Regions from separate parts of the Halopseudomonas maritima genome, predicted to be linked through region 1. Evidence: predicted binding sites of a transcription regulator. Region 1 holds the regulator's gene; the other holds the start of a gene.

Evidence for each region. The regulator LexA, encoded in region 1, represses DNA repair genes until DNA is damaged. The targets are predictions, from matches to a motif close to CTGTNTNNNNANACAG.
Region 2: the regulator LexA is predicted to act here: its motif matches at 1,453-1,468, upstream of recA (recombinase RecA).

The regions. Positions count from the first base shown of each region.
Region 1 covers NZ_CP079801.1:3,458,634-3,466,389, reverse strand. The annotation lists gene HV822_RS16045 (mechanosensitive ion channel family protein) at 1-217, opposite strand, end outside; gene nagZ (beta-N-acetylhexosaminidase) at 214-1,200, opposite strand; gene HV822_RS16035 (L,D-transpeptidase) at 1,279-1,764, opposite strand; gene HV822_RS16030 (TetR/AcrR family transcriptional regulator) at 1,825-2,487, opposite strand; gene lexA (transcriptional repressor LexA) at 2,724-3,332, shown strand; gene sulA (SOS-induced cell division inhibitor SulA) at 3,343-3,825, shown strand; gene HV822_RS16015 (hypothetical protein) at 3,878-4,123, opposite strand; gene HV822_RS16010 (DUF6586 family protein) at 4,187-4,687, opposite strand; gene topA (type I DNA topoisomerase) at 4,699-7,320, opposite strand; gene HV822_RS16000 (DUF1653 domain-containing protein) at 7,412-7,624, opposite strand; gene fadA (acetyl-CoA C-acyltransferase FadA) at 7,694-7,756, opposite strand, start outside.
Region 2 covers NZ_CP079801.1:874,414-882,169, forward strand. The annotation lists gene HV822_RS04075 (regulatory protein RecX) at 1-350, opposite strand, end outside; gene recA (recombinase RecA) at 363-1,400, opposite strand; gene HV822_RS04085 (CinA family protein) at 1,513-2,034, opposite strand; gene HV822_RS04090 (hypothetical protein) at 2,183-3,829, opposite strand; gene HV822_RS04095 (sensor histidine kinase) at 3,908-6,019, opposite strand; gene HV822_RS04100 (response regulator) at 6,182-6,835, shown strand; gene mutS (DNA mismatch repair protein MutS) at 6,962-7,756, shown strand, end outside.

The sequences.
Region 1 (7,756 bases):
TCACCCAGGCCGGACGCCGCGCCGCATCTACCAGCGCATCGTCCCAGATATTACGGGTGCGCTCGGCGCGGCGCTGTATATGATCGAGCACACGCTTGGCGATATAAGCCAGCACCAGGGCCGAAAACACCACGGCAAAGACCTGGTAAATCCAGTACTCACCAATCAACGGTAGCTGCTCTATCTGCTCTGGCAGCTGTTCCAGTAAGTCATTCAAACCAGCTCAAACTCCTTTAATACAGAGACCGCGGCGCGCCACTGTGGCGTAGCGCGGTAGTCAGACATAACAGGTTGACGCGCAAGCATGCGCGCAATGCGCTCAGGCGCCTGCAGCCCAATTCGCTGGGCGTGCACCAGACCCTCTTCAGCCGCGGCCCGATCGTTGCAGATCAGCAGCATGTCGCCGCCGGCAGCCTGAGCCGCATCTATACGCTCGGGGATGCCCCCCACGGCATGCGCGCCGGCCATGGTCAGATCATCACTGAAGATCACACCGTCAAAGCCCAGCTCCGCGCGCAAAATCTCCTGCAGCCAACGCGAGGAAAACCCGGCCGGCAAACTGTCGACCTGCGAGTAAACCACGTGGGCCGGCATGATGCCGTCCAGCTTGCCAGCGAGCCGAGCGAACGGCACCAGGTCGCTGCGCCGAATCTCATCAAGCGAGCGCTCGTCCACCGGCAACGCAAAGTGGGAGTCGGCCTCGGCCCAGCCGTGACCGGGAAAGTGTTTACCGGTTGCGGCCATGCCAGCACTGCGCAAGCCCTCAAGATAGGCTGTCGCCAGCCGCGTAACCCGCTCCGGATCACCGCCCAGCGAACGGTTGCCAATCACCTGGCTGCGGCCATGGTCCAAATCCAGCACCGGGGCAAAACTGATGTCGATGCCGCACGCCAGCATTTCGGTGGCCATTACCCAGGCCGCCGTACGCGCCACGGTGTCAGCATGCTCATCGGACACCGCCGCCACGTCCGCCAACGCCGGCAAACGCAACACATCACGGCGCAGGCGCTGTACCCGCCCCCCCTCCTGATCGATAGCAATCAGCATGTCCGGACGCTCAGCGCGGATGGCGCGCACCAGCTCACTGACCTGCTGCGGTGACTCGGTGTTGCGGGCAAACAGAATTAGGCCGGCCACCTCGGGTTGACGCAACAACTGCCGATCCTCCGCCTGCAGCCACAGGCCGGGCAGATCCAGCATCAATGCACCCTGTTTCAATGCGAACTCTCCTGACGAAATACGCGATAACGCCTGCCTGCTGCCACCATGGCGCTGCTCTCAGGCGTCTATCTGGACCAAGCAACCGACCGGCGTACAAGCGAACAGTTCCACCATGTCTTCGTTGCGCATCCGTACGCAACCATGAGACAGCGGGCGACCCATCGGCTGATCATCACCGGTACCGTGTATATAGATGTAGCGTCGCTGCGAATCGACACTGCCGCCGCGGTTGAAACCAGGCTCCTCACCGCACAACCAGAGAATGCGGCTGAGAATCCAATCACGCTGCGCGAAGGCTGCAGCGAGCTCAGCAGACCAAACCTCACCGGTTGGCCGCCGGCCAATAAACACCGCGCCCAACGGCTGACCTTCGCCAATGCGCGCGCGCACCCGGTGCAGGCCACGAGGCGTGCAGCCCGAGCCCTCAGCTTCACCCGCGCCGTTGAGCGCCGTAGATACCGGATAGCGGCACACCGGCTGACCATCGACAAAACCGACGAGCTGCTGATCAGAAAGGGAAATATGGATATGGTCGAGCTGCATGTCACCTCCAACGCTGCGCACACCATAGCGGACGGCGCAGCCAAGGTAAATGCAGCTAAATCAGACGGCCTCGGCCTGCTGCCCTGCTACCGCACTGTCGGCGCGCATACCGGCGGCCAGGAACGGCACCATCAGGCGCAATACGCTATCAACCGGACGCGGCTCACCCAGCTCAGCCTCGGCGATGGCACGCAGCGCCTTCATGCTGGACATGGTGAAAGCGGCACTACCGAGCATGAAATGCACGCGCCAGAACAGCTCCTGTGGTGGGATTCCGGGTACAGCACCGACAACCAGTCCCATATAGCGCTGGAACACCTTGCCGTACACCTCGCTCAGATACTTGCGCAAATGCCCCTGACTCTGACTGAAGGCAAGCCCCAACAAACGCATGAATGTCGCCAAATCATTGCCGCTGCGCGGCTTGACCGCCAGCGCCTGATCGACCAGCATCTCAAGCAGGGTTTCGAGGCTTTGTGTGCTGTCTCCACGCTGCTCGCGCTGATCCAGCTCACGCTCCAGGCTGCTGACAAAAGGGTCAAGAAAACGCACAAAGACCGCTTGAATCAGCGCCTTCTTGGACCCGAAGTGGTAATTGACCGCAGCCAGGTTGACCCCGGCCTTGCTGGTGATCAAGCGCAGCGAGGTTTCGGCAAACCCCTTCTCTGCGAACAGTTGCTCAGCGGCATCCAGTATGCGCTTGACGGTATCAGACTGCGCCATGCGTCCCCCACAGATAGCAAACGATTGGTTACAAACAAGTGTTTCAAACATACGTTTAAAACATTAGACCGTCAACCCTGCTACCCCGCCATACGGCGCAGCGCGTACCTCCCCGCTCATCAGCCCGCTCCTCACCCGCAACGCCCAAGCAACCAGGAAAATCAGCCAATGGGGTTGTCGCGACCAAACAACTGTATATAATCCCAGATACTGGATAAAAACACAGGCACCCTTCCATGCAGAAGCTAACCGCACGACAACAGCAGGTTCTGGCCTTCATCAAGGAGTACATGGACGGCAACGGGTACCCACCTACCCGCGTCGACATAGCCAAGACACTGGGCTTCAAATCCCCCAACGCCGCCGAAGATCACCTGCGCGCACTGGCACGCAAAGGCGCTATTGAAATGATCCCCGGCGCTTCCCGCGGCATTCGCCTGCCCGAGTCAGAAACTGACAACAGCGAAGGCCAGCTGCCCGTCATCGGCCGTGTCGCCGCAGGCGCTCCGGTTTTGGCGCTGGAGAACGTAGAGGATCATTGCCGCATTGATCCGGACTTCTTTCAGCCACGCGCCGACTACCTGCTGCGTGTTCAGGGAGAAAGTATGCGCGACATCGGCATTATGGATGGCGACCTGCTGGCAGTGCACCGCACCAGCGAAGCGCGCAACGGCCAGATCGTCGTGGCACGTATCGGCGAAGAAGTGACCGTAAAACGCTTTCAAAAGCAGGGCCGCAAGGTCTCGCTGATTGCCGAAAACCCGGACTTCAAACCAATCGAAGTCGACCTCACCGAACAGGACCTTACCATTGAAGGTTTAAGCGTCGGCGTTATCCGTCGCTGAGGAGCTGATCATGCAGTACGCCCGCACCGAACAACAGACCCTGACCCAGGCCGACCTGTTTCATAACGCCCTGATGGCCAGCCAACTCAAACACGAGCGCCTTGAGACCGCGTCCAGACAACCCGTCGAGGACATGGAAGGCAGCTATAGCGAGATGAGCCTGCAAGGCAGTGCGCGCCAGTGTCTGCAATGGCTTGCACCGGTACTGCGTGATCTGAGCACACGTAACAGCCGGCGCTGGCTGACACTGATCGACCCACCCGCAGCCGTCAGCCAGCAGTGGTTACGCGGTGCCAACCTTGACCCGCAGCGCATCATGATTGTGCGCTCCAAGTCCGGCATGGACACACTGACCCTATGCTGTGACCTGCTGAAGATGGGCGGCAGCCATACCGTGGTCAGCTGGCTCGACAAGGACAGCTGCATCGCGCCTCGGCTTGAGCGCGCCGCCCGCAGCGGTCACTGCCACAGCCTGAACGTGCATCTGGGCTGATACAAAGAAAAAGGCCAGCTTCTCAGCTGGCCTTTTTGTATCCCTTCGACGCTCAATGCAGAACCCGATCCTCCGGGATCAACTCGCCATCTTCGTCTTCATCGTCCACCATGTGCCCGGCCATTTGCATGCCGGCGCTGATCATGACCTTGGCGACTTCAATGTAGTTGCCTTGCAGATATTCGCGCGCATCGTCGGAGAACTCGATCACCAGCAGCGGCTCCCCTTCCTCGTCGGAGCGACGCAGCGCTACCTTGCCGTTGGCGAGTTCGACGATTTCCAGAAAGGGTGAGGACATGACGCGGTTCTCCTGTATGACAGCGGCGCAGTGTAACACAGCGCCACCCTCAGGGCATCCGCACTACCACTCCTGCATACCGTCACGGTATGCAGCCACGCGCTCGGACAGCGCTTGCAGAGCGTCCTGCGCATCGCTACTGCTCCACTCGGTGGCAGCAACCGCGCTACTCGCTATCAGCGACTGGGCGTTGCTGTCAGCCGGCACCGGCGGCGCTTGCAGGCGCTGCCAAGCACCGACTACGCCAGCCAGCCAGGTGCCCTTGCTATCCGCCAGCTCGGTCAACTCGGCCAATTCCGGGCCGGGAAAGCGCTGCACTACCGACGGCACCAGCACGGCCTCAACCTGACGTGCGTCAACCAGTGGCCAGCGGTAGCGGTCGGCCACCTCATGGATCAGGGCTAGCGCCCCGCGGTACAAGTGAAACACCGCGTGTTCACGGTGGTACTGCGCCTGAGTCAGGGCATCCAGCGCATTGCTGCTCTCTGCCTGCTGCCAGGACTCGATCGCCTTGCGCGCAAAGAACAGCGCCTGATTGGTGCGGGTATAAGCTTCATTGGCCATGGCTGATCACCTCAACGCTTGGCTTTCTTGCTGCGACTGTCATCCACCGACCACTTCTTGCCATCGTGGAATGCACGCCAGCCAGTCGGCTTACCTTCAACTTCCGTCTGTACGTACTGCTCCTTGGTCTTGCGACTATAGCGCACCACGGTCGGGTTACCTTCCGGGTCAGCGACCGGCGCATCCAGCAGAAACTGGTACTTGGGATCGATTTCGCTCTTGTGTGGCAGCAACTCCTTAACCAGCGGCGCGCGGGTTTCCCGGTTTTTCGGGAACTGGCTTGCCGCTAGGAACAGCCCTGAAGCGCCATCACGCAGGACGTAGACGTCATCCACCTTCTCGCACTTGAGTTCCGGCATGGGCACCGGGTCGGCCTTGGGCGGCGCTGCCTCGCCATTGCGCAGCAGTTTGCGGGTGTTCTTGCACTCGCTGTTGGTGCAGCCGAAATACTTGCCGAAGCGGCCCGTCTTCAGCTGCATTTCACTGCCGCACTTGTCGCACTCCAGCGTCGGGCCATCGTAGCCCTTGATCTTGAACTGACCCTCTTCGATCTCAAAGCCGGAACAGTCCGGGTTATTACCGCAAACATGCAGCTTGCGACGCTCATCGATCAGGTAGCTGTCCATCGCCGTGCCACACAGCCCGCAACGATGCTTACCGCGCAATACGCGCGACTCGCCCTCGTCATCATCAGCGGCCACTTCGTTACCCGGCACCAGGTTGATGGTGGCCTTGCAGCGCTCTTTGGGTGGCAGCGCGTAACCAGAACAGCCGAGAAATACGCCGGTGGACGCCGTACGAATCATCATCGGCCGGCCACATTCATGGCAGGCAATATCGGTTAGCGTCGGCTGATTGGCGCGCATCCCCTTGTCGTCGCCGGACGCAGAGGCGGTGCTGAGCTTGGCACTGAAATCGCTGTAGAAGTCATTCAGCACCTTCTTCCAGAGCACTTCGCCCTGAGCAACGTCGTCCAGCGACTCTTCCATGTTGGCGGTAAAGCCATAGTCCATCAGGTTCGGGAAGCTCTCGTTAAGGCGCTCGGTCACGATGTCGCCCATCTTTTCGGCGTAAAAGCGACGATTATTGAGCGTGACGTACCCACGATCCTGAATGGTGGAAATGATTGATGCATAGGTCGAAGGACGGCCGATACCGCGCTTCTCCAGCTCTTTTACCAGACTCGCCTCGGCGTACCGCGCCGGCGGCTTGGTAAAGTGCTGTTTGGGGTCCAGGGCCTGCAGCGCCATGACGTCATCAACCTGAATCTCGGGCAGCACCTCGTCCTCACCGCCCTTGCCCTGCTGCGGCATAACACGGGTGTAACCGTCAAACTTGAGGATGCGACCCTTGGCACGCAGCTCGAAGTCGCCGGCAGCCACCTGAATATTGGTGGACAGGTACTTGGCCGGGGTCATCTGACAGGCCACAAACTGACGCCAGATCAGCTCGTACAGGCGCTCGGCGTCACGCTCCATACCTTTGAGATCGGTCTGCTTGAGCTTCACGTCCGAGGGGCGAATAGCTTCGTGGGCCTCTTGCGCGCCTTCCTTGCTGCTGTACAGATTGGGCTTTTCCGGCAGGTAAGGCGCGCCGAAGTTGCTCTCGATATAGCTGCGCGCCATGGCAATGGCATCCGCCGACAGGTTGGTCGAGTCGGTACGCATATAGGTGATGTAACCCGCTTCATACAGACGCTGGGCCATCATCATGGTTTTCTTTACGCTGAAGCCCAGGCGCGTACTCGCAGCCTGCTGCAGCGTGGAGGTAATAAAGGGCGCATTGGGGCGCGAGCTGGTCGGTTTGTCCTCACGCTTGGCAACCTTGTAGGCCGCTTCTTTCAGCAGCGCCAGGGCGGCATCCGCCTCGGCCTTGTTGCCTGGGCGGAAGGTCTCGCCGTTCTGCTTGACCACCTGAAAGCGCACACTCTCAGCTTTGGGCGTATTCAGCTTGGCGTGAACTTCCCAGAACTCTTCGGGCACGAACGCACGAATCTCGCGCTCGCGATCGACAATCAGCTTTACAGCCACCGACTGCACCCGGCCGGCAGACAGGCCACGGGCGATCTTCTGCCATAGCAGCGGCGACACCATGTAGCCAACCACGCGATCGAGAAAACGCCGCGCCTGCTGCGCGTTGACCCGATTCATGTCCAGATCGCCAGGCTCGGCAAAGGCTTCCTGAATCGCCTTTTTGGTAATTTCGTTGAACACCACGCGCTTGTAGCGGGAATCATCACCGCCAATACTCTCGCGCAGGTGCCAGGCAATGGCCTCCCCTTCGCGGTCCAAGTCCGTCGCGAGATAGACGGTGTCGGCGTCCTTGGCCAGGCGGCGCAACTCGTCCACCACCTTTTCTTTGCCGGGCAGGATCTCGTAATGGGCTTTCCAGTCGTTTTCTGGATCGACGCCCATGCGTTTGACCAACTGGGCACGCGCCTTCTGCTGCTTCTCTTGCTCGCTGGCAGCAGCCTTACGCCCGCCCTTGGGTTTGCTTTCGGTCTTGCCGCTGCCGCTGGTGGGCAGGTCGCGAATATGGCCGATACTCGACTTCACCACAAACTCGTTGCCGAGGTACTTGTTGATTGTCTTGGCCTTGGCTGGCGACTCCACAATGACCAGTGCTTTTCCCATGGATACTTGTTTTCCTGACCCGAACTGAACTCGAAGCTGACACTCAACCCCTTCTGGCAGAACACTGCCGGACAGGCTGGAGGGCCAGAGCCTACACGTCTTCGCTGATAAAGGTAAAGCGTGGATATTGCTCCCCGTCAACCTCAACCTGCTCGTTGAACATGGCCAGCGGCCTGACCCAGAGATCGAAATCACCATACAGAGTGCGGTAGACCACCAAGGGTTCCTCGGTCTCAGAGTGCCGCGCCAGACCGATGACCTGATAGTCCTTTCCTTTATAGTGCCGATAGCGTCCTGGACGCATGTACAACCTCCTTGAAGCAATAAAAAAGCCGAGGCACAGGGCCTCGGCTTTATTCACCAGCCAGAGCCGTTAGACGCGCTCAAAGACCGTGGTGATGCCCTGACCCAGGCCAACGCACATGGTGGAAATCCC
Region 2 (7,756 bases), 1.4 Mb from region 1:
CGCTTGGCAAACACCTGGTTGGCCAGCGCCTGCCAGTCCTGACCAGCCTCAGCCAGGCAGCGCTCAACCAGCGACTCACCAACCCCACGCTGACGCAGTTCCTCGCGCAGGCGAGCCGGCCCGTAACCCCGCTGGCTACGGGCGTAGATATAGGCTTCGCAAAATCGCTCGTCACTGAGTAGTCCATCGTCAACCAGACGGTCCAGCTCAATCTCGGCCATATCCCCCGGCGCACCCCGCTGGCGCAGCTTGCGGCGCAGCTCGGCGTAGCTGTGCTCACGCCGCGCCAGCAAATCCATCGCTGAGCGGCGTATGGCTACAGGGGTTTCCAGTAGGGTGCGCGAGCGCATGACTCAGCCGGCTCAGTCTTCCAGTTCGGCGTCAGCCTCGGTTTCCGCCTTGGCCTTGCCGGGCTTGGCCAGCAGCTTCTCACGGATGGCCTTTTCGATTTCCTCGGCGATTGCCTGGTTATCCTGCAGGAACTTGGCAGCGTTAGCCTTGCCCTGGCCGATCTTGTTGCCCTGGTAGCTGTACCAGGCACCGGACTTCTCAACCAGGCCAATCTGCACACCCAAGTCGATAATCTCGGCGTTGTGATAAATGCCTGCGCCGTACAGAATCTGGAACTCGGCCTGACGGAACGGCGGCGCCACCTTGTTCTTGACGACCTTGACGCGGGTCTCGCTGCCAACCACCTCGTCGCCCTCTTTCACCGCGCCGGTACGGCGGATATCCAGACGAACAGAGGAGTAGAACTTGAGGGCGTTACCGCCGGTAGTGGTTTCCGGGTTACCGAACATCACGCCAATCTTCATACGAATCTGGTTAATGAAGATCACCAGGCAGTTGGCGTTTTTGATGTTACCGGTGATCTTACGCAGCGCCTGCGACATCAGGCGGGCCTGTACACCTACGTGGTGGTCACCCATCTCGCCTTCAATCTCGGCCTTGGGCACCAGTGCCGCTACGGAGTCGACGATGATCACGTCAACGGCGTTGGAGCGCACCAGCATGTCGGTAATTTCCAGCGCCTGCTCACCCGTGTCAGGCTGGGACACCAGCAGGTCGTCAACGTTAACACCCAACTTGCCAGCGTACTCCGGGTCCAGTGCGTGTTCGGCATCGACGAAGGCACAGGTAGCGCCTTGCTTCTGCGCTTGGGCGATGACCGACAGCGTCAGGGTGGTTTTACCGGAGGACTCCGGACCATAAATTTCAACGATACGGCCTTTGGGCAGGCCGCCAATACCGAGGGCGATATCCAGGCCGAGCGAGCCGGTAGAGATGGCCGGAATGGCCTGGCGCTCATGATCACCCATGCGCATCACGGCCCCCTTGCCAAACTGACGTTCAATCTGACTCAAGGCCGCCGACAGCGCCTTCTTTTTGTTATCGTCCATTTCGCATCCTCTTGGCTTGGGGTAGGCACCGAAGTGCCAAACCGATCAACTACTGTATATTTGGTCAGTATTATTCCACAGAAAAAATGACCCGCCTACCCCCGGTTTGCAATCAGACTGACGACCGGTCCGCAGCCTGCGCCTCAGCCTCTTTGACCAGCCGCTCTAGCGCATGCAGCACGGTCTGCGCACGCACCTCTCGGCGCCCGCCCTGAAAGCGCTTGCATTCGCTAATCACCCTGCCGTCACTCAGCGCCCAACCAAACCAGACCGTGCCAACCGGCTTCTCGGCACTACCGCCATCCGGGCCGGCAACGCCGCTGACCGCCACCGCCAGCTGCGCGTCAGCGGCCGCTTTAGCGCCGGCTGCCATCGCCAGTACAACCGGCTCACTGACCGCGCCATGCGCCTCCAACACCGTCGACTCCACCCCAAGCCAGCGACTTTTGCTGCTGTTGGCATAGGTAACGAAACCGGTTTCAAACCACCCTGAGCTGCCAGCCACCCGGGTAATGGCCTCGGCAATGCCGCCGCCAGTGCAGGACTCCGCGGTGCTGACCCGCTGGCCCAGGTGGTCAAGCACGCGCCCGAGACGCGCGGCGGCAGAATCAATTAGCGGATCGTAATGGGACATGGTGGCTCCTCAACGTGCGTAACAGGACACAGCATGCCAGTTGCCCCGGCGGCTGTACCAGAGCTGGGACCGGCTTTGTCGAGGTTGGTTTCGTGCAGACAGCATAACGCCGGCAGCCCGTTCAAGGCTGCCGGCGTTATGTTCGTGCTCAGGGGCACACGGCGGCGATGGCGCTGCTGTCGTTGCTCAGCACCTCATCGATCGGCTCACCCAGTTTGAGTACGGTCGCGGTCAGCGTGCTGCCCTCCACTGTCAGGTCGAAGCCGCTCCAGTAGAGTGTTTTGGCATTACCTTGCTCGCTGTAGGCGGCACTGGAGGCAATGTACTCCTTGGTGGTTTTGGCGGCGCTGCCGAGCTGGTTGAACAGCACACGCGGCTTGCCATTGGTGGCGCCGTAGTCCAGGTCAAACTCGTACTCGGTGCATACCGCTTTGTCCAAGCCGGAGTTGTAGGTACTGTCCTGGGCGATTACCGTCAGGGTGGTCGGCAACAATGCATCCAGCGCATCCATGTAGGCCTGATGCGTGGCATTCAACGGCATCACCTCACTGGCAACATTGACGCCGTCGGCCGCACCCGGCTGATCCTGCAGACGCCAGCCGTTCAGCCCCTCGCCTTCTTGCCGGTACAGCAGCAACTTGATGTCGCTGTCACCCACCCTGTAAAGCACTTGGTAATGCGGGTTAAAGCGCGGATTGGTTGAGGTTTTATCACTCCAGGAGAAGCTGCTGTCTGCCGGGTCCAACTGGTACTTGCCAGCGATATCAATCAGACCGCTGACGCTGTCGATGCTCAGCGCAAGATCGTCCCCCACGGCCCAGCCGTGGCGGTTACCTGCCTTGCTGAAATAGGGCTGCGTATCGTAGTTGCCGGCCAACGCCAGTAACGCTTGCGGCACACCGCCGGTGGAGGAGCTGTAGGGCGCATAGGAGCCGTAGAACACATAGCCGCTGTCACCAAACAAGCCTTCACTGACGTTCAGCTCATTGATGACACCGGTATTGGCGTTGCTCAAGGCGTACGCCAGGCCGGTACTGCTGTCCAGCCAGGCAATTTCAACGTGCGAGGCGGACACATATACCGGGCTGCTCAGTTCGCTGCCGCCAGGCAGGATCAGCCGACCGTCGGCTGTCACCTGATACTCCTCAACCACCCCGTCCTGAATACCCGAGCCGGTGGTAATTTCCTCGTACAGAAACTGGTAGACGCCCACCAATCCGGCCGGCACCGTCGCCGCCTCCCGTTCAGGATCAGTGGTTCCCCCATTGAGCTCGTCCAATTCGGCCTGCAGATGTTCAAGGGCGTCCGCCTGGCTGATCAGCGCAATGCCGAACGCGGCTTGCACCGCAGCGGCAAAATCTGCCACTCCCAGGGTGAAGTCCAGTGCGGCAGTCGCCGTCAACTCGGGGATAACAATGCCGTTCTCCGGGTTACCGTCTTCATCCAGGGTCTGCAACAGCCGGGCAATGTTGATCACCACCGGATTGTTGATATCCGTACTGCCGGCCAGATCCAGGGGCGTCAGCACGCCCTTGGCGGTCACTGCCGGGAAGACAATATCGCCGATACGGAAGGTGACGGTCTCGCCCTCCTTATACAGATACTCGCCGTCGGCGTTGGTGCTGCCGCTGAAACTGGCCGTACTGTAGCTGACTCCGGCCACCGCCGAGTCAACCAGGCGGCCAGTTTTGCCTGCCGCGCCGCCGCTATCGCCACCACCGCCGCCGCCACCGCCGCCCAAACACGCTGTCAACGCCACGGTCAGTGGCAAAAGAGAAATCAGTTTTGCGTTCATGGCCATATGCCTTCCTTGTAGATGTGCTGTCATTAAAAGACAGCCCCCCAAAGGCACGACAGCCCCTGAACATGGGGGTCAATCCACGCTGGCAAGCACCGGCGAGGCGAGCGGCACCTGCACGATCAGCCACCAGCGCTGAGCCTCACTACCTTGCTGCAGCTCGCCGCCAAGCTGGCGGGCACGGGCAGCCATGATGTGCATACCTCGCCCGCCAGCGCTGGCCGGCGCCGCGCCAACGCCATCGTTCTCGATCCTCAACTGCAAGATACCGTCGGTTTGCCAGCCTAACTCAACCACCAGCTCCCCAGGCGTTGCATGACGTAGCGCGTTACTGACTGCCTCGCGCAACAACCGCGTCAGATGACTGAACTGCCCGGCACTCAGCAGCGACGGGGCCAACTGCTGACGCCAGCGCAAGGCCACGCCGCTGGCCTGGCAGCGTCCGGCAACCTCCTCTTGCCAGCGCGCCGCCGCCACATCCAGACGCACCTCATGACCATCCATGTTCTGCAGCAACTCACGCAAGTCACGAATCGCTTCGCGTACCAGCTGACGCGATTCATCGGAGGCTGTATGCAGTAACTGCAGCAGCTTGGCACCAAGGTCGTCATGAATATCCTGACGGATCCGGTTGCGCTCCTCGGTGGCTCCTTCTACCCGGGCGTTAAGCGAGCGCAGCACCAGGCCATCCAGTGACAGCACCAGGCCCGCCAGCTGAATGTCCTGGCGAGTGAACAGACGTCGCCCCTGCTCGGCATGGCGCAGCAGATAGTCGCCCTCTCCAGCAGGACCTGGTACCTGCAAGGCTTCACCGTTATCGACTACACGCGGCAACGGCAGCTTGTGCCCCGCCCGCTCCAGCCGCAACGGTTGAAATACCGCCACCAGCGCCTGCTCTACCGCACCATGAGCCTGGTCACGCTGCTGTGCCTGCAGCATGACCGGCAGCGCCTGCGACAACCAGGTGTCCAGACCGCGCTGCCGCCTGCTGGTCAAGCGACCCCAGATGAACTGTCGCACCGGAAAGTAGACCCAGCCAACCAGCGCCAGCGACACCGCCAAAACGGTAGGCCCGGACAGGGAAAGCAACGAGGCCAACGCCAGATCAGTGAGCAGCACCGCCAGACCACCCAGCAACCAGCTCCATATCGAAAACCACCAGCGCTCCAATTCGAATAGACGATAGCGAGCCACCCCCAAGGCCATGCCGATATACATGAGCAGGAAGGTCGCCAGCAGTGGTCCCTGAGCGTAAGGCACCGCGATCTGCAAAATCGCCGGCAAAATCATACCGGCAGAAAAGAACACCGTGCCGGCAACGATCGACAGCAACACCCAACGAAAAGCCGAGCGATCTGACGGGCTGTTGCGCGTCTGCCGCCACTGCCAGACCGAGCCGGACAGCCCAACCATGAAGACACCAATAACCCACAAGTGAAAGGCCTCGACCGGGGAGGCCAGAAGTTGCAACTGATCCAGCACCATGCAGACGGCAAAACCGGCGTACAAAAACCAGGCAATCCAGACCGAGGGGCCCCGTCGCGGGTAATTCCACAAGAACGCGCTGACCGCCGCAGAAAACAGCATGGCGCCAAGGTGGTTGACGCCTGAGAGCACCCGAAACAGGTCACCATCTATAAAGAGTGCTCGCGTGCTGTACACCGCAGCACAGGACGATGACAGCAGGTATCCGAGGCCAGATAGCACAAAGGAGTGGGTAGCCAGGTTTCGTTCGCCAGCAATCCACACGGCCAGGCAGACGGCCATGCCCGCCAGACCGCACAGCAGCTGCAACCAGAACATCGCCGGCAGCTCAGTAAACCGACGCTCCAGCAGCGACAGCGACTGAATGCTACCGTCGACATAGCGAACTTGCAGCTCGCCGGCCTCAAGCGCTGCAAGCAGCGTGGAATGATCGGCAAACAACCGATTGATGTCGGCGTACAACGGCAGCACATCAGCCTCTTCAATCGCCAGCACCGGGTCGGCTGGCAGCGTGCCTGCGCCAAGCACAAAGGCGTCCACCGCCAGCGCGGGCTTCGCCGGGGCTGCAGCCACCAGTTGCCCGGCGAGCGGCGAAAAGCGTAGCTCGCTGACCGGCAGGTCGAGCGCCAGTTGAATGATCCAAAACCCATACAGCACGATGACCGCCAAAGCGGCGAGCAGTTTGGTGCGCAGCGATAACATCTAGGCAGTTCCCTCGCAGCCCCCACATTGAGGGGGTTGTTTTTGTAGACGTTCAGCGCTTCCCTAGACTCGATGGCAGCCTGCGGGAACATCAGCGCTAAGATGGTAACGCCAGCACTGTGACATCGCCCAATGGATTTTCAGCACGGAGCGCAAGAGGTCATGAACTACACCGACCGGGTACTGATCATCGAAGACATGCCTCAGGTGGCAGGCTGGCTGGCCGCGCGCTTACGACAAGCGCTCGGCGCGCAGGTGATGGATCACGCGGCCAGCGCGGCCCAAGCCATCGAGCTGATTGGTCAAAGTACTTACACACTCGCGCTGGTCGATCTCGGCTTGCCCGACGGCAGCGGCGTTGACCTGCTGCCGCAAATCAAACGCCAGAGCCCGCACGCCCAGTGCATCGTCACGACCATCTTTGACGACGCCGAGCACCTGTTCGCGGCGCTGCGCGCCGGCGCTGACGGTTATTTGCTCAAGGACGACGACGACCACACGTTCGAGGCCCAGCTGAACGGCATTCTAGAAGGCAAGCCACCACTCTCCGCTTCCATTGCCCGCCGCATTCTCGAGCAGTTCCGTCCAACGCCGGCACCGGCCAGCGATGCACTTACACCCCGTGAGCAGCAGTTGCTGCAGCTCATCGCCCGCGGCCTAAGCGTCAAGGGCGCCGCCCAGGAGCTGGCGATCTCACCCCATACCGCCGCGAGCTACATGAAGGTGATCTACCAGAAGTTGCAGGTCAACTGCCGCGCCGAAGCCACTCTCAAAGCGCTGGACATGGGGCTGCTTGGCGAGCGCCTCGGGCGCTGAGCCGACTGTCCGGCATTTCTCTCCCGACTCCGCTGCAGGCGGCTGCAAGGCCATGGTAACCTTGCGCCCACACCGGCAACGGCGCCCCAGCGTGGCGCCTTCACCCGCAGCGCAGTCGAGTCATTGATGAAAAAGAGCAAATCCGAAGCCACCGCCCACACCCCGATGATGCAGCAGTACTTCAGCATCAAACAGCAGCACCCCGAGCAGTTGCTGTTCTACCGTATGGGCGACTTTTACGAGCTCTTTTATGACGACGCCAAAAAGGCCGCACGCCTGCTCGACATCACCCTGACCGCCCGCGGCCAATCCGGCGGCCAACCGATTCCCATGGCCGGCATTCCCTACCACTCGGCCGAGGGTTACCTGGCGCGCCTGGTGAAGCTTGGCGAGTCAGTGGTGATCTGCGAACAGGTAGGCGACCCGGCCACCAGTAAGGGGCCGGTCGAGCGTCAGGTCGCGCGCATTATTACGCCCGGCACGGTCAGCGACGAGGCCTTGCTGGATGAACGCCGCGACAACCTGCTGGCCGCTCTGGTGGGCGCCGAAAAGGGCTTTGGCCTGGCCACGCTGGACATCAACAGCGGCCGCTTTGTGGTCATGGAGCTGCGCGGCTGGGAAACCCTGCTGGGTGAGCTGGAGCGTCTGGCCCCCGCCGAGCTGCTGATTCCCGACGACTGGGAGAGCAACACCCCGATTGAACGCCGCCGTGCCGTGCGTCGTCGGGCGCCCTGGGAGTTTGACCAGGACAGCGCCTTCAAGAGCCTGACCCAGCAATTTGGCACCAAGGATCTGGTAGGTTTTGGCTGCAACGACCTGCGTCTGGGACTCGGCGCTGCCGGCGCACTGCTCAGCTACGCCAAGGAAACCCAGCGCACCGCCCTGCCGCACATTCGCAGCATCAGCCACGAGCGCTTTGAA